DNA from 4 places in the Marinomonas sp. GJ51-14 genome. Region 4 is predicted to be linked to each of the others. Evidence: predicted binding sites of a transcription regulator. Region 4 holds the regulator's gene; each other region holds the start of a gene.
What was found. Region 4 encodes sigma-54, which starts transcription at its own class of promoters, with help from an activator protein. Its sites were predicted from a motif close to TGGCACNNNNNTTGCTNT; they were not measured.

Region 1: a site for sigma-54 is predicted at 5,353-5,370, ahead of cynS (cyanase). Genes of this name have one in related genera too.
Region 2: a site for sigma-54 is predicted at 2,560-2,577, ahead of flgB (flagellar basal body rod protein FlgB). Genes of this name have one in related genera too.
Region 3: a site for sigma-54 is predicted at 1,196-1,213, ahead of AC0L3Y_RS05845 (amino acid ABC transporter substrate-binding protein). Genes of this name have one in related genera too.

The regions. Positions count from the first base shown of each region.
Region 1 covers NZ_CM147879.1:415,759-423,297, reverse strand. The annotation lists gene recA (recombinase RecA) at 1-307, shown strand, start outside; gene AC0L3Y_RS02055 (GGDEF domain-containing protein) at 547-1,944, shown strand; gene AC0L3Y_RS02050 (bifunctional protein-serine/threonine kinase/phosphatase) at 1,965-3,680, opposite strand; gene AC0L3Y_RS02045 (formate/nitrite transporter family protein) at 3,799-4,611, opposite strand; gene cynS (cyanase) at 4,669-5,109, opposite strand; gene AC0L3Y_RS02035 (hypothetical protein) at 5,630-6,586, shown strand; gene gdhA (NADP-specific glutamate dehydrogenase) at 6,784-7,539, opposite strand, start outside.
Region 2 covers NZ_CM147879.1:1,784,361-1,791,899, forward strand. The annotation lists gene flgA (flagellar basal body P-ring formation chaperone FlgA) at 1-429, opposite strand, end outside; gene AC0L3Y_RS08605 (chemotaxis protein CheV) at 569-1,498, shown strand; gene AC0L3Y_RS08610 (CheR family methyltransferase) at 1,535-2,371, shown strand; gene flgB (flagellar basal body rod protein FlgB) at 2,621-3,016, shown strand; gene flgC (flagellar basal body rod protein FlgC) at 3,022-3,471, shown strand; gene AC0L3Y_RS08625 (flagellar hook assembly protein FlgD) at 3,482-4,189, shown strand; gene AC0L3Y_RS08630 (flagellar hook-basal body complex protein) at 4,203-5,900, shown strand; gene flgF (flagellar basal-body rod protein FlgF) at 6,040-6,783, shown strand; gene flgG (flagellar basal-body rod protein FlgG) at 6,830-7,539, shown strand, end outside.
Region 3 covers NZ_CM147879.1:1,191,574-1,199,112, forward strand. The annotation lists gene AC0L3Y_RS05845 (amino acid ABC transporter substrate-binding protein) at 87-1,109, opposite strand; partial or broken gene lrp (leucine-responsive transcriptional regulator Lrp) at 1,652-2,129, shown strand; gene AC0L3Y_RS05855 (hypothetical protein) at 2,190-2,867, opposite strand; gene recG (ATP-dependent DNA helicase RecG) at 3,009-5,090, opposite strand; gene AC0L3Y_RS05865 (hydrogen peroxide-inducible genes activator) at 5,100-6,005, opposite strand; gene AC0L3Y_RS05870 (NAD-dependent epimerase/dehydratase family protein) at 6,197-7,033, shown strand; gene AC0L3Y_RS05875 (RidA family protein) at 7,120-7,506, opposite strand.
Region 4 covers NZ_CM147879.1:2,809,069-2,816,607, forward strand. The annotation lists gene AC0L3Y_RS13355 (YhdP family protein) at 1-121, shown strand, start outside; gene yjgA (ribosome biogenesis factor YjgA) at 288-821, opposite strand; gene mgtE (magnesium transporter) at 828-2,114, opposite strand; gene AC0L3Y_RS13370 (HPr family phosphocarrier protein) at 2,189-2,458, opposite strand; gene ptsN (PTS IIA-like nitrogen regulatory protein PtsN) at 2,468-2,917, opposite strand; gene AC0L3Y_RS13380 (RNA polymerase factor sigma-54) at 2,935-4,410, opposite strand; gene lptB (LPS export ABC transporter ATP-binding protein) at 4,486-5,211, opposite strand; gene lptA (lipopolysaccharide transport periplasmic protein LptA) at 5,212-5,721, opposite strand; gene lptC (LPS export ABC transporter periplasmic protein LptC) at 5,705-6,283, opposite strand; gene AC0L3Y_RS13400 (calcium/sodium antiporter) at 6,283-7,263, opposite strand; partial or broken gene AC0L3Y_RS13405 (ABC transporter ATP-binding protein) at 7,414-7,539, shown strand, end outside.

The DNA of each region.
Region 1 (7,539 bases), 1.3 Mb from region 4:
GAACAAAATTGCGCCTCCATTTAAGCAAGCTGAATTCCAGATTCACTACGGTGCAGGTATTTATCGCATGGGTGAAATTATTGATCTAGGTGTTAAGCAAGGTTTTGTCGATAAAGCCGGAGCTTGGTATGCCTACGCAGGTAATAAGATTGGCCAAGGTAAAGCAAATGCCGCTCAGTTTTTATCTGAAAATCCAGAAATTGCTCAAGAAATCGAAGCTAAGGTTCGTGAAGATTTATTGCCTAAAGATAAACCAGTAGCAGAAAAAGCTAACGTGGCGGAAGAAGAGCCAAATGAATTGATCTAGTCAATATGGCTAATGACGACATTTTGAAAACGCTCGATGAAATTCATCGGGCGTTTTTTTTGGCTTTATAGAGAGCTTTTTAGGTAAGTGAATTGTAATTTTAAAAGACTTAAAATCGTCTTTATGTTAAGTTTTGTTAAGATCGTGGGTGATGTGGATAGATAAAATGTTGTTGGATTAAAGTTTTACCTGTTTATTTTTAGCGTTGTTATCATTAAAACATAATATTGGAACTTTTCATGTCGGTTATTAATCCCATTTTTGGGTTGAAAAATGAACAAATAAAAGAAACGAACTTAAGTGATTTTGTAAAAAAAGTAGGTCGAAAAATTGGTTTGGCGACAGCTTTATTAGGCATGGTAACACTTGCTGGGTATGCTTTTGGTATTGAATTTCTATATAGGCCTATTGCTAATGAGCCGGCAACAAATCCATTGACTGCTTTGGTTGTTGCGCTTTTGGGGTTTAGTCTTGAGATGCATGGTAGAAAGGTTAATAAATGGGTTCCATTGATTCTAGCAATCGCGGCGTCGGTTATTTGCATTGCTCATTTTACTAGCTTTATTTACACATCGGATCTTTCGCAGTTATTTATGCTTTTTAAGTCCGTAGTTTATCAGGACTTGATGCTAGGTAAAGATAACTCGATGGGCATGAATACAACGCTCATGTTACTACTGCTTGCTATCTCTCATTTATTACATATTTGTCGACAAGCTAACTATTCGCAACTGTTGTCTTTTACTGCTTTGTGTATCCCTATGGTTTCTATTACAGGTTACGCCTATGGTTTGACTTCGTTCTATGGTGCTATGTCTTTGTTATCAACAACCTTTGGTGTTTTCTTATGCTTGGGAACCTTGGCTATAACTGCTGACAATGGTGGCGTTCGTGCAATTTTATCTCCATATATAGGTGGGAAAATTGCTCGTATACAGATTGTATTGGGATATTTTGTTCCATTAATTATTGGTTATCTAGTCATTCGTTCATTAATGAACTCAAATCAGAATAGTGTATTTGGTATTTATGTTGTTTCTATCTGTTGGTTTATTGCGCTTTTGGTTGTGGTGAGTGCCATAGTACAAGAGCAAGTAGACGGAAAACGTCGAGAAGTAGAAAAAGCACTGCAGCTTTCTGCTATGACAGATGAATTGACTAAGCTTCCTAACCGTCGTTATTTCATGGGAAAAGCAACTGAAAAACTAGCAAATAGTGTGTCTGATTCTAACGGGCTATCTACATGGGTTTTAATGGTAGACATTGATCACTTCAAAAAAATCAATGATACAGCGGGTCATGAAATGGGCGATACAGTATTGGTTGAGTTTGCTCGGATTATGAATAAGTTTGTTGGGGTAGATGATTTAGTGTGCCGTTTAGGCGGAGAAGAATTTGCATTCTTTTTTAGCCGCAAATTAGAAAGTGAAATGTTTGAGATTACCAAAAATATTTTGCAGTCTGTTGAGGCGATGAATATTCCAGGTTATACGGATGTATACGGTAGTATTACAACGTCTATTGGTTGTGCTAAATCTGAAGATAGAACCGATATCGATTATGTTTTACGGCTTGCTGATGATGCACTTTATGCATCTAAAAATGCTGGTCGAAATAGAGTCATGTTTGCCGCATAATTTTATTATCAAGGGCGGCTTTACTGTTTACCTAAAAGCATCCAAGCAATGATCAATAGTAGGCTAAAAGACACACCTTGCCAGAACATGACAGGGTTTCTCTGAATCAATGGTGGTCGAGTTCGATTTAGAAAAACCTTGTTTGGATGGTGTAAATCGTAGATAAATTCTGACAAGGTTTCATAGCGTTTTAAAGGGTTTATTTGCAGAGCTTTCTGTAGTGCATCATCGATCCATACAGGCAATTCAGATTCATCATTAATCAGGCTTGTATAATTGATTCTGCGCTGCGCAGCCACACTTTTTGCCTGAGCAATGTTAACTCCATAGGGAAATTTATTGCCTGATAGCATTTGGTAGGTGATCACACCAAGCGCATAAATATCGGATTGTGCGCTTCCTGTTTGTCCTAAAAAATATTCAGGTGCCGAATAACGCATGGTGCCTTTTAATACTTCCTCTTCCGTATTTGATACACCTGCAATATAGGTAGAACCAAAGTCGATAATCTTTACTGTGTTTGTGTCATCAATCATGATGTTGGCAGGACGAATATCTTGATGAATCATTTCTTGGCGATGAAAGGCCTGCAAGCCTTTGGCAATTTGAGAAACAATATTGCGAGTTTGCTCTAAGGTTGGCTTTGGGTTATCTATCAGCCATTGAGCCAGCGATTTTCCTTCAATATATTCCGTTACTATGTATAGGTAATTCCGTTTTCGTGTGGGCTCTATCGCTTTGACTACATGTGGATTGGTGACACGTTTGGCTATCCAGTCTTCCAACATAAAGCTTTCAAGGTAAGCAAGGTCGTTACCTAATTCAATAGAAGGTACTTTTAACGCAACCGTTTGAGACGAATCTATGTCACGGGCTAAAAAGACATGGCTTCGACTACTGACATAGATAGGTCTAATGATTTCATAACCATCCAGAATCATTCTAGCTGATAATGGCGGCGGCAAAGGCAGCCCACTAACGTGCTGTTGTACTTCGTCCAGTTGATAGCTTGGGACATGCTCTATTCGAACAATCTGCACACTTAAATTGTCATCACTGCCTGCTGTTAGCGCGAGTTCAATAAGCTGATTAGCGGCATCATCCAGTGTTGAGGATTGTGAAATACTGTCGGTAATTTCCGACGCTTTTATAAAGTCATAAATCCCATCTGTGGCTAATAAAAAAACATCGCCTTGAGTGATAGGAACGGCTTTGTAATCAATCTCTAATGTTGAATCGATGCCTAAAGCACGAGTGAGATAACTCACCTCTGCCGATACAATCCGTCGATGGTCTTGGGTTAATTGCTCTAAAGTGGAGCCATCTAATCGATAAATACGGCTGTCACCAGAATGGAATAAATGCGCAGTGTTCGACTTCAAAATAAGCGCGCTAAAAGTACAAATATAGCCTTTGTCTTTCTCAAATCGATAAGGGCTATTTTGTGTTTGCGCGTGCAACCAAGCATTAATCGATTTCACCACTTTTTGCCCAGAGGTTTTTACCGACCAAGCATCAGACGTACAGTAATAGTCTTCTAAGAAGCTGGTGATGGCGGTTTGGCTCGCGACTTGGCTTACATTGCTCGAACTGATGCCATCCGCAATCGCTAAAACAATCCCTTTTGCACTCAATAAAGGCTCACTAGGAATACGACTCCCAACAAAATCTTGGTTTACCTCTTTCCTACCTTTGTTGGTCGCGTAACCCATATTGACGCTAAGTGGCTTGCTCATACGATTCCTTAAGTGGCCCTTTGATAAAGAGCGCTATCAATGTGATAAACTAAAAAGCCCTGCTACTTAAGGTAACAGGGCTTTTCAAAATAACCATCTAACATCATGTAATAAAAAATTAAGCTAATTTACGCGCTTTAGATGTTTTTACATGAGTGTAATACAACGGTAGACCAACCAAACATAGACCACCCGCTAAGTTACCGAGTACAGTAGGAATTTCATTCCAGACGATATAATCCATAAAGGTAAACTCGCCACCCATGATCATAGAGAATGGAAATAGGAACATGTTTACAATTGAATGCTCGAAACCCATGTAGAAGAACAACATAACAGGCATCCACATCGCGGCCATTTTTGCACCAGCAGACGTAGATATCATCGCACCAACTACCCCCATAGACACCATCCAGTTACATAACATGCCACGAATAAAGATAGTAAACCAACCACCAGCACCATGTGACTGATAACCCAAAGTTCGCGATTCACCAATCGTACTCACTTTTGCGGCAATGGCGCCACCGTCTGTTGAGAAACCATAAGTAAGGATAAAAGCCATCAAAAAGGCAGTTGTTAATGCACCACCAAAGTTGCCTATGAAAACCAATCCCCAGTTACGCAATACTTGGCTTGGAGTTACTCCTGGACGCTTGTCTAATAATGCTAATGGTACCAACGTGAAGACACCTGTTAACAAGTCGAACTTCATCAGGTATAACATGATGAAACCAACAGGAAACAATAAAGCGCCTAATAATGGGTTACCTGTTTTCGTTGCCACTGTGATTGCAAAAATTGCTGCAAGACCTAGAATTGCACCCGCCATAAATGCACGGATAAGGGTGTCTTTTGTCGACATGTAAACTTTTTGTTCGCCTGCATCGACCATTTTGGTTACAAACTCACTTGGTTCTATATAAGCCATAAAGCCCTCTCTTTAATTTTTAATAATTACTCAAATTGAATGATTTGTTCGTACTTATTACCAGGATTTATAAGGTAAAAACTTACCGTTTAAGGTCAGAACAACACGATCACCTTTTGGGTTCTCTTCTTTCTCTACCGACATCGAAAAATCAATAGCACTCATAATGCCGTCACCAAATTTTTCTTGAATGACTTCTTTAAGTGTTGGGCCGTAAACACCAACCACTTCGTATAAACGATAAATCAAAGGATCTTGTGGAATTGCTTGATCCCATGTTTTTGTTGGGTATTCCATCAACGTCGCTATGGCGGCTTCTGGCAATTCTAAAAATGCAACTAACTTTTCAGCGGTTTCTTGTGTACAACTGTTCATCCCTAAACATGCTGATGTGATCCATACATCTGTCATGTCTACAGCATCTCCAATAGCTTCCCAGGTAAGATTTCTCTCTTTTTTTACGGCAAAAATAGCTTCGGTTACTTCGATTTTTTTCATGCGTTTTTCTCCACAAATAATGGCCACAAATCCACAATAGAAACTGAGTTAAGTAATCGTGTAAGAGAAAAATGAAATAGATAGACAAACGTCTCCTCTTCATCAGATTTCCTTTATTACAGGAACCTAATCAGATGCTACTGAGCGATACAGTAGTGGGCGACGTTGCCATTAGTGATGCTGACCGGCGTTGGACAGCGATACGGTTAATACAAGGTGAATGAGTATTAATGTATTAAATAATTAGCAAAAGCAGTGCCAGAAAAAAGAAACCTAGCAAGATATATCATTATATATAGGTACCTTTTTTTAGTTTATTGATTAATAGAGATTTTTTTGAAATAAAAAATGGATGGCAGATAAAGAAATAACGCTTTTGAAATTTATAAGGATATTTAATGCACCAAGAAAGCTCAGAGAAGCAATCATAAATTAATGTAAATCTGATTTTGCTCATTTCCAAAGCGAGGTTTAATAGCCTGACAATGATGACTCTAATTTTCTATTTAAGGATTTCGAGATGAACTCTGCCAAAATATTTCCTTCATTGGTCATGCTAGTCTGTTCTTCTTTGGTTGGCTCAGCTTATGCCTCCGAAGAGCAAGGGGAAGCTGTATTCACTCAAGGCCCTGCAACGCAAACCATTGCTCAACTTTATGAATGCCAAGGAGCACAAGCCAGAGTCACGGCAATGGGTGAAATCACGGATGAAATGGGTAATACATGGATGGTTCCAGCTGATAATGCGTTTCAAACAGCACCGCATGCATTTGATTTATATAATGACTGCACAGGTGTGAAGCCAGATAGCCTAGCAGGTGTAGATTTAACTCAAGTACCTGTTGTAGAAATCGACTCAACAGGCGAAGTGATAACTGCCTATTTGTTTGCCGATAATTATTTTGAGATGTATGTAAATGGACAGCTAATCGCCGTTGACTCGGTTCCTTTCACACCATTCAATTCCAGTGTTGTGAAATTCAAAGTGAATAAGCCTTATACCGTTGCGGTCAAGCTGATTGATTGGGAAGAAAATTTAGGTCTAGGCTCAGAAGCTAACCGAGGAAGCCAATATCACCCTGGAGACGGTGGATTTATCGCCAGTTTTAGTGATGGTACAGTGACCAATGAGGATTGGTCAGTTCAGACTTTTTATACCGCACCAATCAATGACATATCCTGTGTAAAAGAAACGAATGGATTGCGTGACTCATCAAGCTGTTCGACTGCTGATATGACAAATGGAAAAGACAATTTCGCAGCGCATTGGAAAGTACCAGAAAATTGGATGCAAACTGACTTCAATACATCTAAATGGCCAAAAGCTACGACTTATACCGAAAGAGAAATTGGTGTGGATAACAAAAATGGCTATATGAACTTCATTGATCAATTCTCTGGTGCGGGAGCTGAGTTCATTTGGTCTTCAAATGTAATTCTGGATAATTTGGTATTGATGCAGTACAGGGTGAAATAATGTCTGCATTTAAATAGATGGAGAAGAAGTGTTGAAAAGGGTAGGAGCTGAACAGAGTTAATATTAACCATTCTGATTGCTTTAGAAGTTATAAAGTTTGGTGGAAAATAGTCGTTTATTAATACTAAACAAGGTGACATGGCTTTGTTCAGTATTAATAAACGAAGGATTATTTAGATTCGGTTTTATCGTATTCCCTAGACTAACCCTTGCTCAATCATTGCATCGGCAACCCGTCTAAAACCTGCAATATTTGCTCCTAACAATAAATTTCCAGGTGATCCAAATTCTGTAGCTGTCTCACTTGCAGTTACAAATATATTTTTCATGATTGTCTGCAATTTTGCATCGACATCTTCAAACGTCCAATTTTGCATACTTGCATTTTGTGCCATCTCAAGTTGGCTTGTTGCTACTCCTCCGGCATTGGCTGCTTTACCTGGCCCATACGAAATCTGAGCTTTAATAAAGCAATCAATTGCTTCTTTTGTTGAGGGCATATTTGCACCTTCTGCAACTAGAACGCAGCCGTTCTTTAACAAGGTTTGTGCATCTACTTGAGTTAATTCATTTTGAGTAGCACAAGGGAAAGCTGCATCAGCAGGGAAATGCCACACGGCGTTACCACCTTCTGGGTAGTCATTTAGTGGAACATATTGTGCGTCTGGATAGGTTTGTGTATAGCAAATTAAACTATCCCTAGAGTCTTCTTTTAATCGTTTTATTAAATCTAGATCAATTCCTGACTCATGGTATATCGTACCTTGGGAATCGCTACAGGTGACTGGTATGGCTCCCAGTTGATATAGTTTTTCAATAGCATAAATTGCAACATTTCCAGAGCCTGAAACTAAACAACGCTTACCTTCCAAGCTATCATGTTTTGCAGCTAACATATATTTAGCAAAATAAACTACACCATATCCAGTTGCTTCTTTGCGTACTAATGAGCC
Region 2 (7,539 bases), 1.0 Mb from region 4:
TTTCTGAGTAAAAACTTGCCCTCTTAACGTGGATAAATCTACTTCACCGACATCAGTGTTGGACCTGGTAATGACTTGCCCTCTATTAATGGGATTAATCGTTTTAATAGCAGGAATCATGATAGATTGAGTGACGGGTATATAGGATTTCCAAGTAGGGGAATCACAGCTAATTTCATAATTTGTACGTTTTGTTGCGTCAGGTCTTTGATTTGTTATTCGAATGGTTTCGTGCTCGCAATCAGGAAGGTAATTAAGGGCTGCGAGGTTATTAGGGGTAATGCTAATTGCTGCATCCGTATATATTTCGGATAAGCGAGGAATTTCAACACTATTTATATAGCGATTGATTTGTTCTTCGATAGAAGTGGCATATATTGAACCAGATTGGAAACAAAAGAAGGCTATTGTTAGCCTTATGATTCGCATGATTAGCTCTCTTTGTTTATTATTACGTTATTAATAAGATAGTTAGTATAATATTTTAAATCACTTTATCATTGGATGATGCATTTTAACAATTCTGAGGCCACCCTCAGAGTGATGTTTACACATTTTGGAGGCGTTTATGGCTGGAGTTTTGGATACTGTTAATCAACGTACGCAGTTAGTGGGAGAAAACCGACTGGAATTGCTGTTGTTTCGATTGAATGGTAAGCACCTTTATGGCATTAACGTGTTTAAAGTAAAAGAAATTCTTCAGTGTCCTAAACTAACATCTATGCCACATAGCTCACCTGTCGTTAGAGGTGTTGCTCATATTCGTGGGGGGACGATTCCTATTTTAGATCTTGGTTTGGCTACAGGCTCAAGCCCGATGGAAAATATTGATCAGTGCTTTGTTATTATTACCGAATACAATAGACGCATACAGGGATTCTTGGTTCGTGGTGTTGAGCGTATCGTTAATATGAATTGGAGTGATATTCAGCCACCTCCGAAAGGGCTGTCTAATGATAATTATCTGACTGCTGTTTGCCAGGTGGAAAAAGAAATGGTTGAAATACTTGATGTTGAGCAAATTCTTTCAGAAGTAGCTCCTACACGTCAGGATATTTCAGAAGGTATTGTGAATGATGGTGTTCAAGAAAACGCTAAGAAGCATCATATATTAATCGTTGATGACTCATCTGTTGCTCGTAAGCAAATTAAACGTTGTATGGAGCAGGTTGGGTTTGAGACAACGGTATTGTGTGATGGTCGTGAAGCGCTGAATTACCTAGAAGGTATCGTCGCTGAAGGAAAAGACATTACTGAAGTGTTTTCAATGGTTATTTCTGATATAGAGATGCCTGAAATGGATGGTTATACTTTGACAACTGCAATTCGTAACGACAGTCGTCTGCAAGATTTATTCATTCTGCTACATACTTCATTAAGTGGTGTGTTTAATGAATCCATGGTGAAAAAAGTAGGAGCGGATGGCTTCTTAGCCAAGTTTCAGCCAGATGAATTAGCTCGATTAGCTATAGAAACAGTACAGGTTCAATCCGAATGATATTTCGTTCTGATTCCTGTTATTTATGGAGTTTTAATGCTCAATAGTACAAATGCAATCACGCCTAATGGCTATATTAGGTTTAGAGATTATCTACAAAAGGTATGTGGAATCTCACTTAGTGATAATAAGCAATACCTGGTCGCTAGTCGCTTAGGAAAGGTGTTAGAGCGAGAAGGGTTTTCTAAGATTGAGCAGTTAGTTGATGCTTTAGATAGATCGGGAAGCTTTAAGCTTAAAGAAGAAGTCATTAATGCAATGACAACCAATGAAACGCTCTGGTTTCGAGATATACACCCTTTTACTATTTTAAAAGATAAGGTGTTGCCTGAGATGAAGGCAACACCTTTGCGAATTTGGTCTGCTGCCTCTTCAACAGGTCAGGAGCCTTATTCAATTAGTATGGTTATTGAAGAGTTTAAATCTTCTCGACCTGGTGTGTTGAAAGCTGGTGAAAGAATCATAGCGACCGATATTTGTACGAATATCCTTCAGCACGCTAAACAGGGTGAGTATGATAGTTTAGCTATTGCACGAGGTCTTGGTCCTGATTTGCAACGTCGTTATTTCGATAAAGTAAATGACCTTACTTGGAAAATAAAGCCGCATTTGAGCTCTCGGGTTGAGTTTAAATACCTCAACCTTATTGATTCATTCACCATGCTTGGTAAGTTTGATGTGATTTTTTGTCGTAATGTATTGATCTATTTTACTGTTGATTTAAAACTCGATATTTTAAAAAGAATGCATGCGTCTTTGAAGCCTGGCGGTTATTTGTTTCTTGGTGGTTCTGAGGCGTTAAGCGGCCTTTCTGATTATTTTGAAATTGTTCAATGTCATCCTGGAATAGTCTACAAAGCGAAAGCGCTTTAAAGGTTTGCATTAGTTGATTTAGTATTCTTTAGATTGGCTAATCTTTAATTAGTAGCAAAATATAAAGCCTACCTATTTTTGAATGGGTGGGCTTTTTTGTTTTTCAAACTCCCTCTTTAAATTTGCCGCTTTTTGCCGTGTAGTCTAGCTTGAAATATAACTGTATGAAATATATAGGTTTTTTGTTTTGGCATTATAATTGCTTTATATCCATTGTATTAATTAATTATGTTTTTCATTGAGGATTAAATGGCTATTTCTTTTGCAAGTGCATTTGCAGGACACGACAAGGCATTAGAGTTTAGAAGTGCTAGAGCTGCTGTGCTTGCAAATAATATAGCCAATGCGGATACGCCAAATTTTAAAGCGAGAGATATTTCGTTTGACTCACTTCTGAGTGATGAGCGCAATAAGTTGCAGCTCGCCGGAAGTAATGCTCGACATATATCTGCTGAAGGTTCTTTGTTTGAATCAGAAGATGGTTTGTTATATCGCAATGGTAGTCAACCTGCACTGGATGGAAATAATGTCGACATGCAAAGAGAGCAGGCAGAGTATGCTCAAAACTCATTGCAATTTGACACGAGTTTTATGTTTTTAGATAGAAAAATTAGCGGCATGAGAAAAGCGCTTACAGGGAATTAATAACAATGTCTTTAAGTAATATTTTTACCATCTCTGGATCCGCAATGAGTGCTCAAACGGTACGTTTGAATACGGTCGCAAGTAATATGGCGAACGTAGATAGTGCTGCAAGCTCTGCAGATCAAACTTACCGTGCACGCAAGCCTATTTTTTCTCAAATGATGAATGACAGCATGCGAGATTATGGCTGGAGTAATGCTGGTGCTGATAATAGTGGTGCGGGTGTTGGTGTTAAAATAGATGGTATTGTTGAGTCAGATGCACCTTTACAGCCTAGATATGAACCAGATCATCCAATGGCTAATGATGACGGCTATGTATTTTATCCGAATGTGAATCCAATAGAAGAGATGGCAGATATGATGTCGGCATCTCGATCTTTTCAAACAAATGTAGAAATTATGAACTCGGCAAAAAGTATGATGCAGAAAATGCTCACGCTTGGGCAGTCGTAGGAGCTGACAGATGGCAAATATATCTGATACTAAAGGTCTTGGTAATCTGATCTCTCAATATGGGACGGACTCGGCTAAGGCAAAAGCTGGTGTTGAAAAACCAGAAGTCTCAGCAGAAGAGACAGGAGCATTAGCGGATCAAAATGTATTTTTGAAGTTGTATATTGAGCAGCTGAAAGGTCAGGATCCAACCTCTCCCCAAGATGCTAATGATATGGTTGCGCAAATGTCCCAGTTTAGTTCTCTAGAAAGATTGACAGGAATTTCTGATCAACTAGAGATTATGGCTACTTCTTTGACTTCTAATCAGGCGTTAAGTGCTTCTACATTAGTTGGCAAATCTATTTTAATGGATGGCGATAAAGCTAAAATTACAGAAGGCTCGGAAGATGTTCGAGTGAAAACTATCATTCCTGAGAACTCTCAATCTGCGACTTTGAAAATATACGACGCTGATAATCGCCTTGTCCGTACTTCTGTTCTTAATTCTGGTGATTATAAATGGGATAAGTTGGACGACGACGGAAAAGCGTTGCCGCCTGGTGAATATCGTTTTGTCGCCTCATCAGCGGATGCTGAAGGGGAAATATCTGCTATGACAACACAACTTCCGACCCGTATTCAGGGTGTTACCATTAATGGTGAAAACGGCACTATGTTGAATGTTGAGAATCACGGCAAAATTAAACTTACAAATGAATTAGAAATTTTAGGATAATTGGGAGAGCATTATGGGATTTAATACTGCATTATCTGGCATTAAGGCTTCTGCCGATTATTTAAGTGTTACAGGTAATAATATTGCTAACGCCGATACAACGGGCTTTAAAAAGTCGCGTATTGAATTTGATGACCTCTACAATACCAGTGTTTTAGGTGCGGGTAGTGGTAATAGCATTGGTTCTGGTGTGAGTGTAAGTAAGGTTGCTCAAGAGTTTTCTCCTGGCAACTTGTCTTATACTGATAATAATTTAGATGTTGCCGTTGATGGCCAAGGTTACTTTGTTTTAGATGCTGGTATTGCTCAGTCTTATACGAGAGCTGGTAATTTTAAGTTAGATGAAAATGGCTATTTGGTGACAAATACGGGTAGCCATGTTCAAGGTTTTAATGCCGTAGAAGGCGTTATTGGTGGTAATTTAGATGATCTTATGATTCCTACGGATCGAATTCCCCCTGAGTCAACAACAGAGATGGAGTTGAAGGTAAACCTAAATTCAAAAAGTGATGATGTTCCGCCTTACATCAAGGCAGATTTTGATCCGCTAGACCCTGATACTTATAATTATACTCAGACCCAAGGTATCGTCGATGGTGATGGTAAAAATCACATAGTAACCTACTATTATTCTAAGAGTGAGTTGCCTAATACTTATAAAGTTCATGCGACGGTTGATGGTCGTATGACTGATGATACTGGGGCTGCGTTCTTAGGTGAAACTTATGCTACTTATAACTCTGCAGAAGGTGGGACGGATTATAATGGTGATGGTACAAATGAAGAGGCTTTTGAGCTTCTTTATATGGGAGATGTTGAGCCTAGTCTTGTTGATATCGAAGCGGCTACTAAAAACCCTTTAGCTGTTGCTGGTACATTAGGTGGAGTGGCTATCGCGTCAACTCTTGAGGCGGATGATGTCCGAAACCCTAGAATGGTTGCCCGTGAAGCCTTTGATCCGTTACAGCCTGAAACTTACACCTATGGTAATACAAGAACAGTTTATGACAGCCTTGGTGAGTCCCATACTCTAGGTTATTACTTTATTAAGCAGGGCGAAAATAATACTTATGAGTTGCGCGTTACAATGGATGGCGAAGAAACTTTCCCTGATCCTTTAACTGGAGAAGATACACGTTACTTGGAGAAAAACACTGCAGTGAGCTTTGATGCTGCAGGTAATCTCTTAGGGGCCTATCGTGGCGTGCCTCCATTTAGTGTTGCTCAACCTATATCTTTAGAAATTTTGGGTGTAGATCCAACAAACCGAGGTCGTATAACACCTTTGGATTTGACTGGCTCCACTCAGTACGCATTAGAAAATACTGATAGCTTTGAGCAGGATGGTTATTCTGCTGGTGAATTGCAGGGTGTGTCGTTTGATGCTGATGGTTTCTTGGTGGCTAATTACACCAACCAACAAACGGCAATTCTTGGCCAAATTGCCTTGGCAACGTTTGATAGTAATGACGGTCTTATGCCGTCAGGACATACATCTTGGTTGGCAAGTAAAGGTTCTGGGCCTGCTGATATCGGTCGTCCGAACAGCGGGGCATTAGGTAAGATTCAAGGGGGCGCATTAGAAGAGTCTAATGTCGATTTAACGTCTGAACTTGTTGCTCTGATTGAGGCGCAGCGTAATTACCAAGCAAACAGTAAAACATTAGAAACAGAAAATACTGTAACGCAGACGATAATTAACCTTCGTTAATTTTCTGGAGAGAGAAGATTTGACGCCGGAATGGCTTTGCTATTCCGGCTTTTTTTTGTCTTTTTTTATGTGTTTTCGAGTTGGTATGATTCTTGATAGTAGTTAATTGAGTTATGTGAATTTTCTGAGGAGTCTCGTAGTGGATAAGGCCTTATATTTAGCAATGAGTGGTGGTGTACAAACCATGAATGCTCAAACAATACATGCTAATAACCTAGCTAATGTTAATACAACAGGCTTTCGTTCTGATTTTGAGCAAGCTCGCTCTATGCAGGTGTATGGTGATTACCATCCTAGCCGAGTATATGCTATGACTGAAAATCCAGCGACGCGATACACAGAAGGAGACTTAATTCAAACGGGTCGAAATCTAGATGTTGCGGTTGCGGGGAAAGGTTTTATTGCTGTTTATGATGAGCGTGGTCAAGAAGCTTATACCCGTGCAGGAGATTTACAAATTAACGCCGCTGGACAATTGGTAACCGGACGAGGTTTGCCTGTTGCTGGTGTTGATGGGCCTATATTCTTGCCTCCTATTGATAGTATTAATATTACAGCTGACGGTTCTATTTCTGTCATTCCTCAAGGTGGTGCCGGTAATGAAGTTGCCGTTTTGAATCAAATTAAATTAGTGAATCCTGATGCTCAGAATTTGCGAAAAGAGGAAGATGGTCTTATTCATTCTCGTGATGGTCAAGAATTTGAAATAGACCCTAATGTTCAGTTGGCTTCTGGTTTTGTAGAAAGTAGTAATGTGAACGCGGTGGAAGAGATGACCCATATTATGAATTTATCTAGACGCTTTGAAATGAATGTGAAGATGATGGATACGATTCGAAATAATGCCGACGCTTCAGCTCGAATATTACAGCGTAGTGCTTAAATACCAATTGAACAGTAAAGAATAATAGAATTTAAATGAGGTTTTTATGAATTCAGCATTATGGGTAAGTAAGACTGGCTTAAGTGCAATGGATAAGCAGTTGAACGTGGTTGCCAACAACTTGGCCAACGTTTCAACAACGGCGTTCAAGAAAGACAGAGCTGTATTTGAAGATCTTATGTATAAAGCAGTTAGAGCTCCCGGTGGTTTGAGTGCTCAAAATGCTGAGCTGCCATCTGGTCTACAATTAGGTACAGGTGTAAAAGTTGGTGCGTCACAAAAAGATTTTTCTAATGGCGATTACAACATGACAGACAGGCAGTTGGATGTCGCGATCCAAGGTAAAGGTTTTTTACAAGTGTTACAGCCTGATGGCACAATTGGTTATACTCGTGACGGTAGCCTCCAATTAAATAGTCAGGGGCAGATTTCAACTTCTGGTGGTTTGGTTTTAGAACCTGGTATTCAGATTGATCCTGGTGCTATTGAAATAATGATTGCAGAAGATGGTGTTGTTTCTGTTCGAATGTCAGGTGAAACGGATGCACAAGAAGTCGGTGCTATTAATATTGCAGGTTTTATTAATCCAACTGGATTAAGTGCGCAAGGGCAAAATATATTTACAGAAACCAATGCTAGTGGGCCTCCACTTGTTGGTGTTCCTGGCACAGATTCTTTAGGGACTCTTGCGCAAGGTATGCTGGAGGCGTCGAATGTGAATTCGATTGAAGAACTTGTCAATATGATTACTACACA
Region 3 (7,539 bases), 1.6 Mb from region 4:
GATGTGGTAAGGAAGGGGGAGAAACTCAGCGGCGATTTGCCGCTGAGTAAATTACCCTAAGCAGGTGTGCTTTTAGGTATTAAATATTAACGTACTGGTGGCGCGTACATTACACCACCTTCAGTCCATAGATTGTTAATACCACGTGGAAGGCCTACTGGAGTAGATGGACCAACGTTACGTTCAAACACTTCACCGTAGTTACCTACTTGAGATATTACGTTGTAAGCCCAATCAGCAGGAAGACCTAGCTGAGCACCCATATCGCCTTCTTTACCTAACAGACGAGCAATACCTGGATCATTTGTTTCTTTTTTGATTTTAGAAACGTTTTTAGAAGTAATGCCCATTTCTTCAGCATTAACCTGAACGAACATAGCCCAAGTTACAATGTCTTTCCACTGGTTGTCGCCGTGACGAACTACAGGGCCTAGAGGCTCTTTAGAAATTGTTTCTGGAAGGATCATATGATCACTTGGATTAGCTAGTTTAGAACGGTGAGCAGCAAGACCTGATTTATCTGTAGTGAATACATCACAACGACCAGAAGCGTATGCAGCTAGTGCTTCATCAGCTTTCTGAACGACAACAGGAACGTAAGACAATTTGTGCTTACGGAAGAAGTCAGCCATGTTCAATTCAGTTGTTGTGCCTTGCTCAGTACAAACTGTTGCACCGTCAAGATCCAATGCAGACTCAACACCTAGGTCTTTACGAGCCATGAAGCCCTGACCGTCATAGAAGTTAACCGCTGTGAAATCTAAGCCTAGAGACGAATCACGAGTATAAGTCCAAGTAGTGTTACGAGCTAGAACATCGATTTCACCAGATTGTAGAGCGGTGAAACGCTCTTTAGCAGAAAGAGGAGTGAATTTTACCTTTTGAGCATCACCGAAAACGGCAGCGGCAGCAGCACGACAAGCATCAACGTCAATACCAGACCAGTTACCTTGAGAGTCAGCGTTTGAAAACCCTGGAACACCTTGGCTAACACCACATTGGATAAAGCCTTTTGACTTAACGTCATCTAGAGTAGCGGCAGTAGCGGCAGTGCTTAGAGTAGCGGCGATTGCTGCAGTAGACAGTAGTTTACCAACATTCGATTTCATTATATTGAGCCTCCCGGGCATTTTTATATATGTTGTTATTTCACTTAACCTTTCAATATTAGACCTGAAGATCTATGTATTGATACTTAGCAAGGTTGGTGCCAACATTTAATTCTTCTTGTTGTTGAATATATGCAGATGATTCATCTAAAAAGACCATCACATACCTCTATAGAATTACTCTTTTGAGGCGTAGTCAAGAATAAAATATTTAAAACGATGTGCTACATGCTTTTTTTACACCTTTTTGGCAAAAATCACACTAAGCGCTAATGTTATACATTATTGTTCTTTAATTCTTCAAGTCACGGTATGTGAGGCTTGTAGCTTATATAAGAAGTTATTTTGCACAATATAGGGGCATTTTTGATGGATGAATGTACTGTTTTGTATCAAATGTGTATTTTGCGTTGTTTTGGTGCTTTTTTGTACAGGGTAATTGCGTCTATACGTAATATATTGAATAAAGCACTTTCCACAGCTTGTAATCTACATGGTAGACTTAAACTTCAGTAGAAGTCATGTAAGGAGATCCACGTCAGATGGATAACTCAGCAAAGCCACTTGATCGTTTAGACAAAAAGATTCTTCGTGAACTACAGATAAATGGTCGTTTATCTAATGTTGAATTGGCTAGTCGTGTCGGATTGAGCGCTACACCCTGTTTAGAGCGAGTGCGTCGCTTAGAGCGTAATGGTTACATTACTGGCTATTGTGCATTGGTAAACCCTAAGAAAGTTGATGCAGGCTTATTGGTGTTTGTCGAAATTCGTCTTAAGACAACATCACCAGAAGGTTTTAACGAATTTAAAACTGCCGTTTCTGAAATTCCAGAAATTTTGGAATGTCATCTAATTGCAGGTGATTTTGAATACCTTCTTAAAGCTGCGCGTATCGAATATGGATACATATCGATTACTACTTGGTGAAACCTTGTTAACGCTTCCCCATGTTCGTGAGTCACGCACTTATGTTGCAATGGAAGAGGTTAAAAGCACGACAGTGGTTAATATACCTTAGTCCTTCCTATTAGAGGCGAGAGCACTGGATCTTGTCTCCTTCATCCGTTCAAGAACTGCATCATGAGTCAGCCAATTTTGTCAGTAATTTTTTTAGCATTACTGGCCCCATCCCTTTTACGCTGAGGATGGCTTTTTCCGATTGAAATGGACGCTCCGCAATAAGTCTTTCAAGTACCTTTATGGGAATTCCGGAGATACTCAGTAATTTCTTTGTTTTTAATTTATTTATAATGGGGGATGAGTCTGTCATATCTATGGACACTTTTGGTGCCTTATCTTGCTTTATCGCCTCAGAATGATTCGTTGATTGAGTTAATAAAGGTGTTACTGTGTCAATTTTAGTTGCTGCTATGTTGTCAGGTCCTGCAAGAGTCTGATAAAGCGCTTCAAAATATACTGTGTCACGTAATGCGTAATTGACGCCATCCCATTCATTTAGCTGTAGAGCAAGTTGCCATGATCCCGTTGATGGTGGTTGGAACACTAAATCATAGTGACAATTTGGAATAAAGTGTTGGCCTTTGATTTCACCAATAGATGTCGAGGCTAATACATTACAATCAAAGATATTAGAGTTTGAGGAAAAAGCGCAGAGTTGAAGGCGTAAAGTGCCACTAATATTATCTTCTGTTCTATTGTTTCCAATACGTTCAATGGAAATCATGACACGATCATTTTCGATTCGATAACCACAACCTTGTATGAATAACTCAGCACCTTGATTTAGAGAGGACATGTCTACTCCTTCAAATGAATCGATAAAATAAGAATACACCGAAAACTATTAGTTAGAAGTCTTATTGATCATATTGTGTTCAATTAGATTTCTAAGCTTGATATGAAGCAAATATGAAGCCAAGGAGTATGAGAGGCTCAGCTAGACGTTTAAGTATTGGTCATGGTTAGGAAGCCATCTAGATAAAAGAGGCGATACATGTTCGGGGTGATTGGCATGTAATAGTGCAGCCGCTTTTTGTACGTCATCTAGTAAACCCTTATCACGTTGTAAATCTGCGACTTTAAATTCCCAGAGTCCGGTTTGGCGAGTGCCTAACAGTTCACCAGGGCCACGTAGCTCTAAATCTTTTTCTGCGATTTTGAAACCATCACTGGTTTCACGCATAGTTGATAGCCGCTCTTTTCCGTTCTGCCCTAAAGGTGACTTGTAAAGTAATACACAATGGCTTGCTGCCTGACCTCGACCAACACGGCCTCTAAGCTGGTGAAGTTGCGCAAGACCCAGTCGCTCAGGATTTTCTATTACCATGAGACTTGCATTCGGCACATCAACGCCAACTTCAATTACCGTTGTCGCGACCAATAGTTGAATCTCACCAGCTTTGAACTTTGCCATGATATCGGCTTTTTCTTGGGCTTTTAATCGACCATGAATCAAGCCGATTGTTAATCCATTAAGTTGTTCTTGTAATAGTACTGTTGTGTCTTCTGCTGCTTGGCATTGCAGTGCTTCAGACTCTTCGATTAGCGTACACACCCAATAAGCTTGCTTGCCTTCTTCACAAGCACTCTTAACGCGATCAATGACTTCTTGGCGACGTTGATCAGATACTACAATAGTATTTACTGGCGTACGGCCAGGTGGAAGCTCATCAATGATCGAACAATCCAAATCCGCATATGCGGACATGGCAAGTGTGCGAGGAATAGGCGTCGCTGTCATAATTAACTGATGAGGTTGAAAGCCATGCTTCATGCCTTTTTCCCGTAAGGCCATACGTTGATGAACGCCAAAACGATGTTGTTCATCAATAATAGCCAAAGCTAAGCGATCGAAATCAACCGTGTCTTGAAAGAGAGCATGGGTTCCAACCACAATCTGCGCGACACCTGAAGCTATATCGGCTAGTTCCTTTTCACGTACCTTGCTTTTCAATTTGCCTGTCATCCAAGCAATCTGAAGTCCTAGCGGTTTAAACCATTGGGTGAAGTTTATGTAATGTTGTTCCGCGAGAATTTCCGTAGGTGCCATAATTGCGACCTGATACCCAGCCTGAACAACTGACGCTGCTGCGAGTGCAGCAACCAATGTTTTTCCTGAACCAACATCCCCTTGCACCAAACGAAGCATTGGATGGCCTGTGTTCAAATCTGTCAGAATTTCTTGGAAAACACGTTGTTGTGCATTGGTTGGTGAAAATGGTAGCTGATTCAAGAGTGCTTGGCTCAGTTCACCAGCAGTTGGGACCTTTATGGAAACATCTTGTTTCGCTTTAATACGCTTACCAATTAACGAAAGTTGGTGCGCCATCAGTTCTTCAAAAGACAAACGGTATTGAGCAGGGTGACAACCAGATCTAAGTTGTTCTAGGTCTGCTTCACGAGAAGGGTGATGTAGAAAGAGAATAGCGTCGCTCAATGGAGGCAAACTGAATTGTGAGCGTATTTCCTCTGGTAGCCACTCTTGCAAGTTATAAGGGGTTAAACGCTCTAAGGCTTGCTCACAAAGTTGACGTATTTTGGTTTGAGTCAAACCTTCAGTAAGAGGATATATAGGTGTAAGTTGAGCCGTTTCTTCTTGTGTCTCATCGTCGCCTATTACCTTGTACTCAGGGTGATAGATTTCAAATCCTGTACTGCCTCGACGAATCTCACCAAAACAGCGAACACGTTTACCTGACTCTAATTGTTTCTTCTGTGCTGCAGAGAAGTGAAAGAAACGTAGACACAATGTGCCTGTATTATCTTTGATACGGCAAAGCAAACTGCGACGTTTGCCCATTTTTATCTCACATCCCGTGATTTGGCCTTCAATAACAGCTTCATCGCCAAAACGGAGCTGTCCAATAGGAACAACTCGTGTTCTGTCTTGATAGCGAATAGGGAGGTGAAATAGCAAATCTTGTACTGTATTCAAATGCAGTTTGGCCAACTTTTCGGCCATTGCATTACCTACCCCTTTTAATTCGCGCACATCCTGTGTGTCTAATCCGTCGATCATCTTGTGTCTCTACAAATCTAGTTGCTTACAAGCATCACGAATCGATTGGCTAACAGCTTCAATCGCTTTTGGGCGAGGAAAGCTAGCGCGCCAAGCCAATGCCACAGTACGTTTTGGGACAGGTTCAGAGAAAGGGCGTACTTCTAGCATATCGTGATTGATATTAGTTACCGCTGATTTAGGTAATACAGTGACGCCCAAACCAGATGCAACCATATAACGGATGGTTTCTAGAGAGCTGCCATTCACAACGGTTCGACCATCGTCAAATTCGCTTTCTGTAACCAAAGGACAGGCTTCTAACACTTGCTCGCTAAAACAATGACCTTTACCAAGGAGTAATAGATTATCAGTCGAGAGTTGGTCTGTTTCTATGGTCTCTAATTTTGTCCATGGATGGTCTTTAGGCATAAGGACGACAAACTCTTCTTCGTAAATCGGTTGTGTCACCACATCAGGTTCACGGAAAGGAAGCGCCACTATGATTGCATCTAATTCTCCATTGCGAAGCTTAGGGCGTAGGTTTTCAGTTAAGTCTTCTTCAATGATTAGCGGCATACCAGAAACAATTTTATGCAAAGCCGGAATCATAAAAGGAAATAGATAAGGTGCGATCGTAAAAATGGCCCCAATTTTTAGTGGGCCTTTTAGTTGATTTTTCCCTGATGCTGCAAGCTCTTTGATCATGCCAGCTTGATCTAAAACACGTTTGGCTTGAGTAATGATTTGCTCGCCAAGTGGGGTGATATACACGGAGCTCTTACTGCGTTCAAAAATAGCGGTACCGAGCTCTTCCTCAAGTTTTTTTACCGCGACACTTAGCGTTGGTTGCGAAACATAACAGCGCTCGGCCGCTCGGCCAAAATGTTTTTCGTCTGCAAGCATTACAATGTATTTCAATTCCGTTAATGTCATAACGCACCTTATATAGCTTGATGTATCGCTGAATGGATATATTGGCTGATTGATTGTTAATAGCTATGATAATACATCATTTGATAAAGTATACTCGTTCATTTGTTGTTACAGATTATTTCTTTATTGTTTCTCCTTCTTAAGAAATGAAATAGATAAGGTTATTACAAAACCCTGTATGGAGGCGTTTGATGGCACATGTATTAATTGCGGGCTGTGGCGATTTAGGTTCAGGACTGGCTACAGAGCTTATTACACAAGGTCATCAAGTCACGGGAGTACGCCGCACAAAATTAGACTTTCCCCATGGTGTACAGGGGATAACAGGTGATCTTGTTGAAATGAGCGATGATGTTTTACCTGATGTCGATGCCATCTTTATAATTATGACGCCAAGTGGAAGAAACGAATCTGCTTATCGAGCAGCTTATTTTGATACGACTCAAGTGATTATTCGCCGATATAAAGCAATGGCAAAACCACCGCGAGTATTCTTTGTCTCAAGTACCAGTGTTTATGGACAAAGCCAAGGTGAGTGGATAGATGAAAGTACGCCTGCGCAACCTCAATCAGTAACAGCCAGTATTTTATTGGAAACTGAATCGGCATTGGCTGCTGTGTTTCAAAGTGTAGCAGTGCGTTGCTCCGGTATTTATGGTGCAGGGCGGTTTAGATTATTGGAAAAAGTAGAAAGTGAAGAGGATTGGGGACCGAACAGCTGGACAAACCGTGTTCACCGAGACGATGTTGTATCAGCGTTGCTTATGTTAGCTAAGCACGCACTAGAAGGAAGGCTTTTGCCTAAGCACGTTATCGTTACAGATCAAACACCTGTTTCAATGTGGGAAGTGAAGCTTTGGCTCGCAACCTGTCTTGGTGTGAAAACTGCGGTGAGTAGTATTGGTGATTTTACTCCGAATTCAGGCAAGCGAATACAGGGGCAATATCTTTTATCCCAAGGCTGGAAGCCTCGTTATCCGAGCTATGTTTCGGGGTATCAGACGCTATTGGGCGAGTATAAAAGTTAAGAATCTCAGCATAAAAAACGGACAATAAAGAAGAGACCGAAGTCTCTTTTTTATTGTCCGTTTTTTATAGTACTAATTTTAAGTAATTAGTCTTCTAGAACCATGATACCTTCTATTTCCACTTGCACACCTTTCGGCAAAGCACGAACGCCCATTGCTGCGCGAGCTGGGTAAGGTTGTTTAACGAATTCTGCCATGACTTCATTTACAGTGGCAAAGTTACCTAGATCTGTCATAAAAATGTTGAATTTAACAACCTTGTCTAAAGAGCCGCCAGCTGCTGCACAAACTGCTTGCAGGTTTTTAAATACTTGAGTGGTTTGTTCTTTTACGTCTTCGCTGATGACTTCCATTGTTTCAGGAACTAGAGGGATCTGACCAGAAAGATAAACTGTATTACCAGCGCGAATGGCTTGAGAGTATGGACCGATTGCCGCTGGAGCATTTTCTGTATGAATCACTTGTTTTGACATGATGAATATCCTATTTAAAAAGGTGTTTAATGG
Region 4 (7,539 bases):
TGATAAACTGATTGGTGACCAGCTGTCAAAAGTAACCAGTGTACAGTATAAAGTGGAAGGCTCTTTTGATAGTCCAACGATGACGCCAATAAAATACAAGCCGTTAGATAAATCCAAATAGTGAGAGTTTTTTTGGTTTGGAAGTGTGTTAACGGTTATTTTCTGTAATGATCATTGTTGTGTTGAATGGCGCTTTATCTTTTACTCTTGGATCTTAATAAAAAGGCTCAGCTTGTATAATTAGCAAGCTGAGCCTTTTTATTAAGATTAATGTCGCTTTAAAAGCTCTATAGCCCTAAGCGTTTTTCTTCTGCTTCACGTAAAAAGCGAAATAGTTTCTTGCGATTTGTTGTTGTACTGCCTTCTTGTGATGCTTCTTTTTGAGATAGTCGAATTAATTGTCTAAGAAGTTGAATTTCTTCAATTTCAGGGTTTTCATCTAAATACTGGGACAAAACCTCTTTACTATTTTCACCAATCAAAGCATCTCGCTTAACTTCTAATTGATGGAATAACTTATTGTATGCCGCTGATGTGGAGTCAAATAGTGCTACACGCTGAGCAATGGCTTCGTGATCTTCCGTTCTCATGACTTTGCCAATGTATTGCAAATGTCTTCTCATAGCTTCATGTTTCTTAATGCGGCCAGCTTCAATGAATGCATCGCGAAGTGTTTCTGACATTTCGACTTTTTTGAGTTGGTTTTTACTAAGTTCAAGCATTTTTTTACCAAGATCTTGTAACGCTTCTACTTCACGTTTTATCTGGGTTTTGCTTTTAGGGATTTCGTCTTCATTTTCAAGTTGATCGAAGTCTGTCATGGGAACCTATATTAAAAAGATAGTAGCGAGGCCGAGAAAAGATAGAAAACCTACCACGTCGGTCACTGTTGTCAAAATTACGCTGCCAGCCAATGCGGGATCTACGCCAATTTTTTTTAAGAAAATCGGCAGAAGTGTACCAGTGGTCGCCGCAAATAGCAGATTTATTATCGTAGCAGCAGCAATGATATAGGCAATCTTTATGTTGTCAAACCAAAGTGCAGTAAGTGCGGCGATAACTGTTGCCCATAATAGACCATTAAGAAGGCCAACAATAAGCTCTCTGTTTAATAGCCAGCGAGTATTGGTAGCACCAATTTGATCTAGGGCAATACCGCGAATAACGAGAGTTAATACCTGTGATCCGGCAATCCCTCCCATACTTGCCACAATAGGCATCAAAATAGCTAGGGCAACAACTTGGTCAAGGGTGTTTTGAAATAAGCCAATCACATAAGAAGCGATGAAGGCTGTAATTAGATTAACACCAAGCCATACGGCGCGCCTTTTGGTTGTTTTCATGATGGGGGAGAAAGTATCCTCATCATCATCAAGTCCAGCCATACTTAACATGGAGTGTTCAGCTTCATCACGAATGACATCCACCACATCATCAATAGTAATACGACCTAATAGTTTCTTGCTTTTACCATCAATTACAGGAGCTGAGACAAGATCCATTTTTTCAAATAGTTGTGCTACTTCACTGGCTGTGGTTTCTGCTTCTATAACGGTAAACTCTGTTTCCATGATGTCGCGAACGGTCGCGTTAGCATCTGACACTAATAATTTTGTAAGGGGTAGCGTTCCTAATAATCGGTCGGAACGACTGACAACCAATAGATTGTCTGTCATATCTGGTAATGTGTTATGCCTACGTAAGTAGCGAAAAACAATGTCTATGGTAATGTTGGGACGGATAGTGATGGTGTCCGTGTTCATCAAGCCGCCGGCAGAATCTTCTGAGTAGCTTAATAGTGCTTCTACTCGCATCCTGTCCTGCGTGGTCATTGACGCAAGTACTTCTTTTACAATCGTTTCTGGAAGGTGTTGAAGTAAATCGGCGAGGTCATCACTCTCAAAATTTTCAGAGACAGCAATAAGTCGCTCAGTATCCATGCTTTTCATGAAATGAGCGCCAATATCTTCACTTAGATACTGTAGGACTTCGCCTTCGTTTTTTGTGTCTATTAGCTCCCAGAGAAGTTTTCGCTCTTTTGGTGGGGAGGACTCTAATAGTCTAGCAACATCTTGTGCGGGTAAGGCTCCGTTAAGTAAATAACGGATCTGCATTGTGGTACCGGATTCGAGTGATTCGGTGACCGTTTGAAGGTGGGCTAAAGTCGTTTTTTTCTGACATGTAGGTTTTACTCGTCTTCACCAAAACGATTATTAATTAGCTCAATAATAGCTTTAATAGCTTCCTCTTCATCTTCTCCATTTGTTTTTACTAATATTTCCGTGCCTTTACCAGCAGCCAGCATCATCATTGCCATGATGCTTTTTCCATCTACATTACGGCCTTCTTTTTCAATGGTGATATCGCAAGAGAAGCGAGTGGTCGTTTCTACAAGTTTCCCGGCGGCACGGGCATGCAAGCCTAATTTATTGATGATTGTAACAGACACTTCTTGCATGTATTTGTCCTATATTAATGACTCAAATATATTAAATAGATCTTCATTAGTTTGAGCAGTTCGTAATTTATCTAGTGCCTGAGGGGATTGGGCAAGTTCAGCAATCTGGGCAAGCGTTGCTAAATGTTCATCACATTCATGGGGGGGAACAATTAATGCAAAAATGAGATCAACAGCTCTTTTGTCAATTGAATCAAAATCAATAGGATTTTGTAGTGACATAACCACAATTGCAGTATGGTTTGCTGATTCTAGGCGGCAGTGTGGAATGGCTATACCATTACCAATGCCTGTGCTGCCAAGTTTTTCTCGTCCTAATAGTGCATCATATACGGCTTCATTATCGCAATGGAGGCGATTTGATGCTACTTCAGACAAGCTTTCTAGAACGCGTTTTTTACTAACAATATCTTGCTTTGCTAAAACTAGCTCAGCTTTTAATAATGATTTTAATGACATATTAAAATGGTATCCGTTTAGATCAATCGCTTACGTTCATTGGAAGGAGGGATGTTCATCGCCTCACGATATTTGGCAACAGTTCGTCGTGCAACCTGTATGCCTTGGTCAGCCAATATAGTGGCTAGCTTATTATCACTTAATGGTTTTTTCGCAGGCTCATCAGCAACAAGCTTTTTAATCATAGCTCGTATTGCGGTAGAAGAACATTCTCCTCCAGATGCTGTATTAACATGGCTTGAGAAGAAATATTTAAGTTCAAAAATACCTTTAGGGGTGTGCATATATTTCTGTGTTGTCACCCTGGATATTGTCGATTCATGCATGCCAACTTCTTCGGCAACATCATGAAGGACCATAGGTTTCATTGCTTCTTCACCTAATTCGAAGAAATCAATTTGTCTGCTAACAATGCAACTGGCTACTTTTAATAATGTCTCATTTCTGCTTTGTAAACTCTTCATAAACCATTTGGCTTCTTGAAGAGACGTTTTAATATAGCTTACATCTTCAGTTGTTGCGGCTGATGTTGTGGCCATTGCAGAATAGGTTTCGTTAATTTTAATCGGTGGGAGTGCGTCATTATTTAGTTCCACCTGCCAAGTCCCATTGCGTTTTTTCACCGATACGTCTGGGATAACATAATCTGTATCGTCTACATCAATGACTGAACCCGGACGCGGATTAAGTTGCTGGATTAAATCAACAACTTCTTTTAGTGCTTCATCTTTGAGTTTTGTTTTGCGGCTTAGTTGGACAAAGTCGCGGTTACCCAGTAAAGGTAAATAATGGTCAATAAGGTTGTGAGTGCTTTTATAAAGCGGATGATTTTGAAATGCTTCTAGTTGCACTAATAGGGAGTCACGTAAATCAATCGAGCAAACACCAACAGGGTCAAAACGTTGTAATCGATGCTGCACGGCAACCACTTCTTCTATATCTAAGTCTTCTAGCTCAACGCCAAGTGATTCCCAAATTTCATCTGTTGATATACTGAGATAGCCATCGGGTTGAACACATTCAATAATGGCATAGGCGATTTCAATGTCTCTATCAGACATATGAGTTAGGTTTAATTGCCAGATTAAATGATCTTGGATGCTTTCTGCTGGAGCATTACGGCTTTCAAAATCACTATCACCCTCATAACTATTGTTATCACTTACTGCAGCTGAACTTTGATACGTGTCATCCCAGTTACTATCGATGGATAATTCTTCCGGAATGTTTTCCGTCCATTCAGACTCTACGCGAGCTTCTTCACTGGTACTTGCATCAAGGACAGTGTCAGTGCTTTTAGATTCAATGCTGGCTGGTATTTCATTATGAAGTTGTTCGTCATCATCTAGTTCAAGAAGAGGGTTTGATTCAAGGAATTCATGTATTTCTTGTTTTAAATCTAACGTAGAAAGCTGCAGCAAGCGGATGGCTTGTTGCAGTTGTGGTGTCATGGTCAGCTGTTGACCGAGTTTTAATTGTAAAGACTGCTTCATAGAGCAACTCTTCTTGTTTGAGTGAATTGGAACAAGTTATGCATACTACTCCCTTTCTATAGTAATGATAAGGGGTTACAAGCGGAAGTCGTCACCTAAATAGACCTTTTTGACTTGTTCATTATTGATGACCGTATCCGCATCTCCTGACGCAATGATATAGCCGTTACCAACAATGTAGGCCTTATCACAGATATCGAGTGTCTCCCGGACGTTATGATCGGTAATTAAGACACCGATGCCACTTTCTTGAAGGTGTTTGATTATCAGTTTGATATCACCTACAGAAATTGGGTCTACACCGGCGAAAGGCTCATCCAGTAATATAAATTTGGGGTTCATTGCAACAGCTCTTGCAATTTCAACTCTTCGACGCTCACCACCAGACAGTGCCATACCTAGGTTTTTCCGAATGTGAGTAATGTGAAATTCTTCTAAAAGGTCTTCCAGCCTAGAATGTTGTTCAGCTGTTGTTAATTTTTTACGAGTTTCTAATATGGCTAAAATGTTATCTTCGACAGACATTTTGCGAAAGATAGAGGCTTCTTGAGGTAAGTAGCCAATACCTTTTTGGGCTCGAGTGTGCATGGCGTTATTAGTAATATCATTACCATCAATAAATATGCCGCCAGCATCGTTGGCGACCATGCCAACTATCATATAAAAACAGGTCGTTTTGCCTGCGCCATTAGGGCCAAGTAAGCCAACAGCTTGTCCTGATTCAACAGATATGGAAACGTCTTTTACGACCTGTCTCTTTTTATAGCTCTTTGCTAGGTTTCTTGCTTCTAGTAAGGCCATCTATTTTGTTGCCTTAGGTGCTTGAGGTTGTAGTGTCATAGATACACGTCCTGTGTCTTTTTTCTCAGCATTAAACGTACCATCATCTATCATATAAAGAATGTAGTCGGCTGCAATAGAGTTTTGCATGCGACTTAAATAGCCGTTACCCATGATTTCAAGTTTGGATTCGCTAGTTGAATAATGGATTTCATCACCTTTACTGATAACTATGTTGCCGCTCCAGTCTACCTGTTGGCTGAATTTTGCAGGTGAACCGCTTGCTTCTAGGCTGGTGAATTTGCGAGAGCTTTGATCTGTTGAGACTCTTAGATATTGAGCTTCGATCTCAATAGAGCCTTGTTTAATGAATACATTGCCTTTATAAATCGCTTCGCCTGTATTTTGGTCGAATGAAGCTTCATCAGCTTGAATTTCTAATGGTTTATTCGTGTCATCAGGAAGTGCGTAAGCATATTGGCCGATTAAAGCTGAGGTAAGCAAAGCGCTAAAGTTAATAAGCTGTTTCATATTTTCCTCGTACAGATCCTGTCATGATGACTTCTTCTGAATTTATAAAAGTGGTAATTGTATCAGCAGAGGTTTCTCCTTGAGTAGAGAAAAGCTTGGCATTTCCACTGCTTGTTAGTGATTGTTTTTTATCTAGGTAGTGAACGCTATCTGCACTGAGAGAGATATCTTCAGATGTCAGGTACTTTTTTGTCGCGTTAGCATTTTCTGTTAATAGGATATCATTACTTCCGTCTTCAATAACCCCTTTATCTGCTCTTGCACTCCAACTGCCGGACTTTGAATTGCGTTTTGTGTCAGGTTTTTCTAATAAAGTCTTCGATTCGTTGATGTAGTGAAGAGTCTGATCCGCATTGGTTTCTTCTATTAAAAAGCCATCATTATCAAACCTTTTTACTGTTACCTTTGTAATGAAGTAATCCGGTGAGCTTTTTAGTGATTCTGTTTTTACCAAATTTTGTGTTGGTTTCGAACCATACCAAAACAAAAAGGCAGCCAATGCAAATACAATGACAAAAAGCGAAAATGATTTTAATGAAAATAATTTGTTAATGTTGAACATTACATTGAACTACTTGTACTAATGATGAATAAATACATGGCATAAGAGGCTAGTAGTGGTAAACCTATCCATTTGGGTATGCTATTGTTTTTACTTTTCTTAAATAAATAGATAGCTAAAGCCAACGCTACAGTTAGTCCTAGTACCCATGGATAATCCCTGCTAAGGATATTTGCGTCAACTAGACCTGGAGCAATTAAAGCTGGCAAAGGCAATACCGTAGCGAGGTTGAAGATGTTAGAGCCTAAAATATTACCAATTGCAATATCGTGGTGACCTTTTCTCACGCTGCTTACTGATGCTGCCAACTCAGGAAGGCTGGTGCCAATAGCGACAATTGTTAGGCCAATAACCAGCTCACTAACGCCAAGGTTGGTTGCAATGCCAATTGCCCCCCAAACTAATAATTTAGAACTGCCTATTAGTACTACAAGGCCAATAAGGGCCATGATTAAAGACTTTATGATAGATGTTCCATCATCTTCAGGTAACTCTTCTTCTAGTTGGCTTTTTAAATCTTTACTGCCTCGTAATAAGATACTTAGCACAATGACGAAGGCGATAATTAATATGGCACCATCCCATACAGTGAGATGCTGGTCGTAAAGTAGAAAGCCGGTGAGAAATGTGACAGCTAAAACAAGAGGAACTTCCTTTGTTGATAATCCAGGTGCAATTGGGATAGCTGAGAATAATAAAGTGACGCCCAAAACGAGGGCGATGTTCGCAATATTTGAACCAAGCACGTTTCCAACTGCGATTTCTGGTGCATTATCAAATGCAGCTATAGCGGAAACAACCATTTCTGGTGCAGAGGTTCCTAGAGCCACTAGTGTTATGCCAATAACCATTGGATTGACGTTGAGCTTTTCGGCTACTAGAGCTGAGTTTTCTATAAATTTATCGGAGCTAACGACTAAAAGGATTAACCCTGAAATTAGGGCGATTGAAAATAGCAACATGGTATTGAAATTACTCATAAAAACAGAGGCTACCATTTAATGAGGTTTGAGGTTGAAATTCAAGACTTGATCGAAGAAACAAGTTGAATTTAGCCAGCGTGAGATTTTATTTGTGAGAGGGCGGTGATAGTATCTGTTGATATTAGACAAGGATTAAAAGGTGTATCAGTGGTAGATGCTTATATAAATGTCCAGGATCTGAGTTTTTCTAGAGGGGATCATGTTATTTATGAAAACATTTCTCTTACTATTCCTCGTGGTAAAATTACAGCCGTTATGGGACCGAGTGGTACA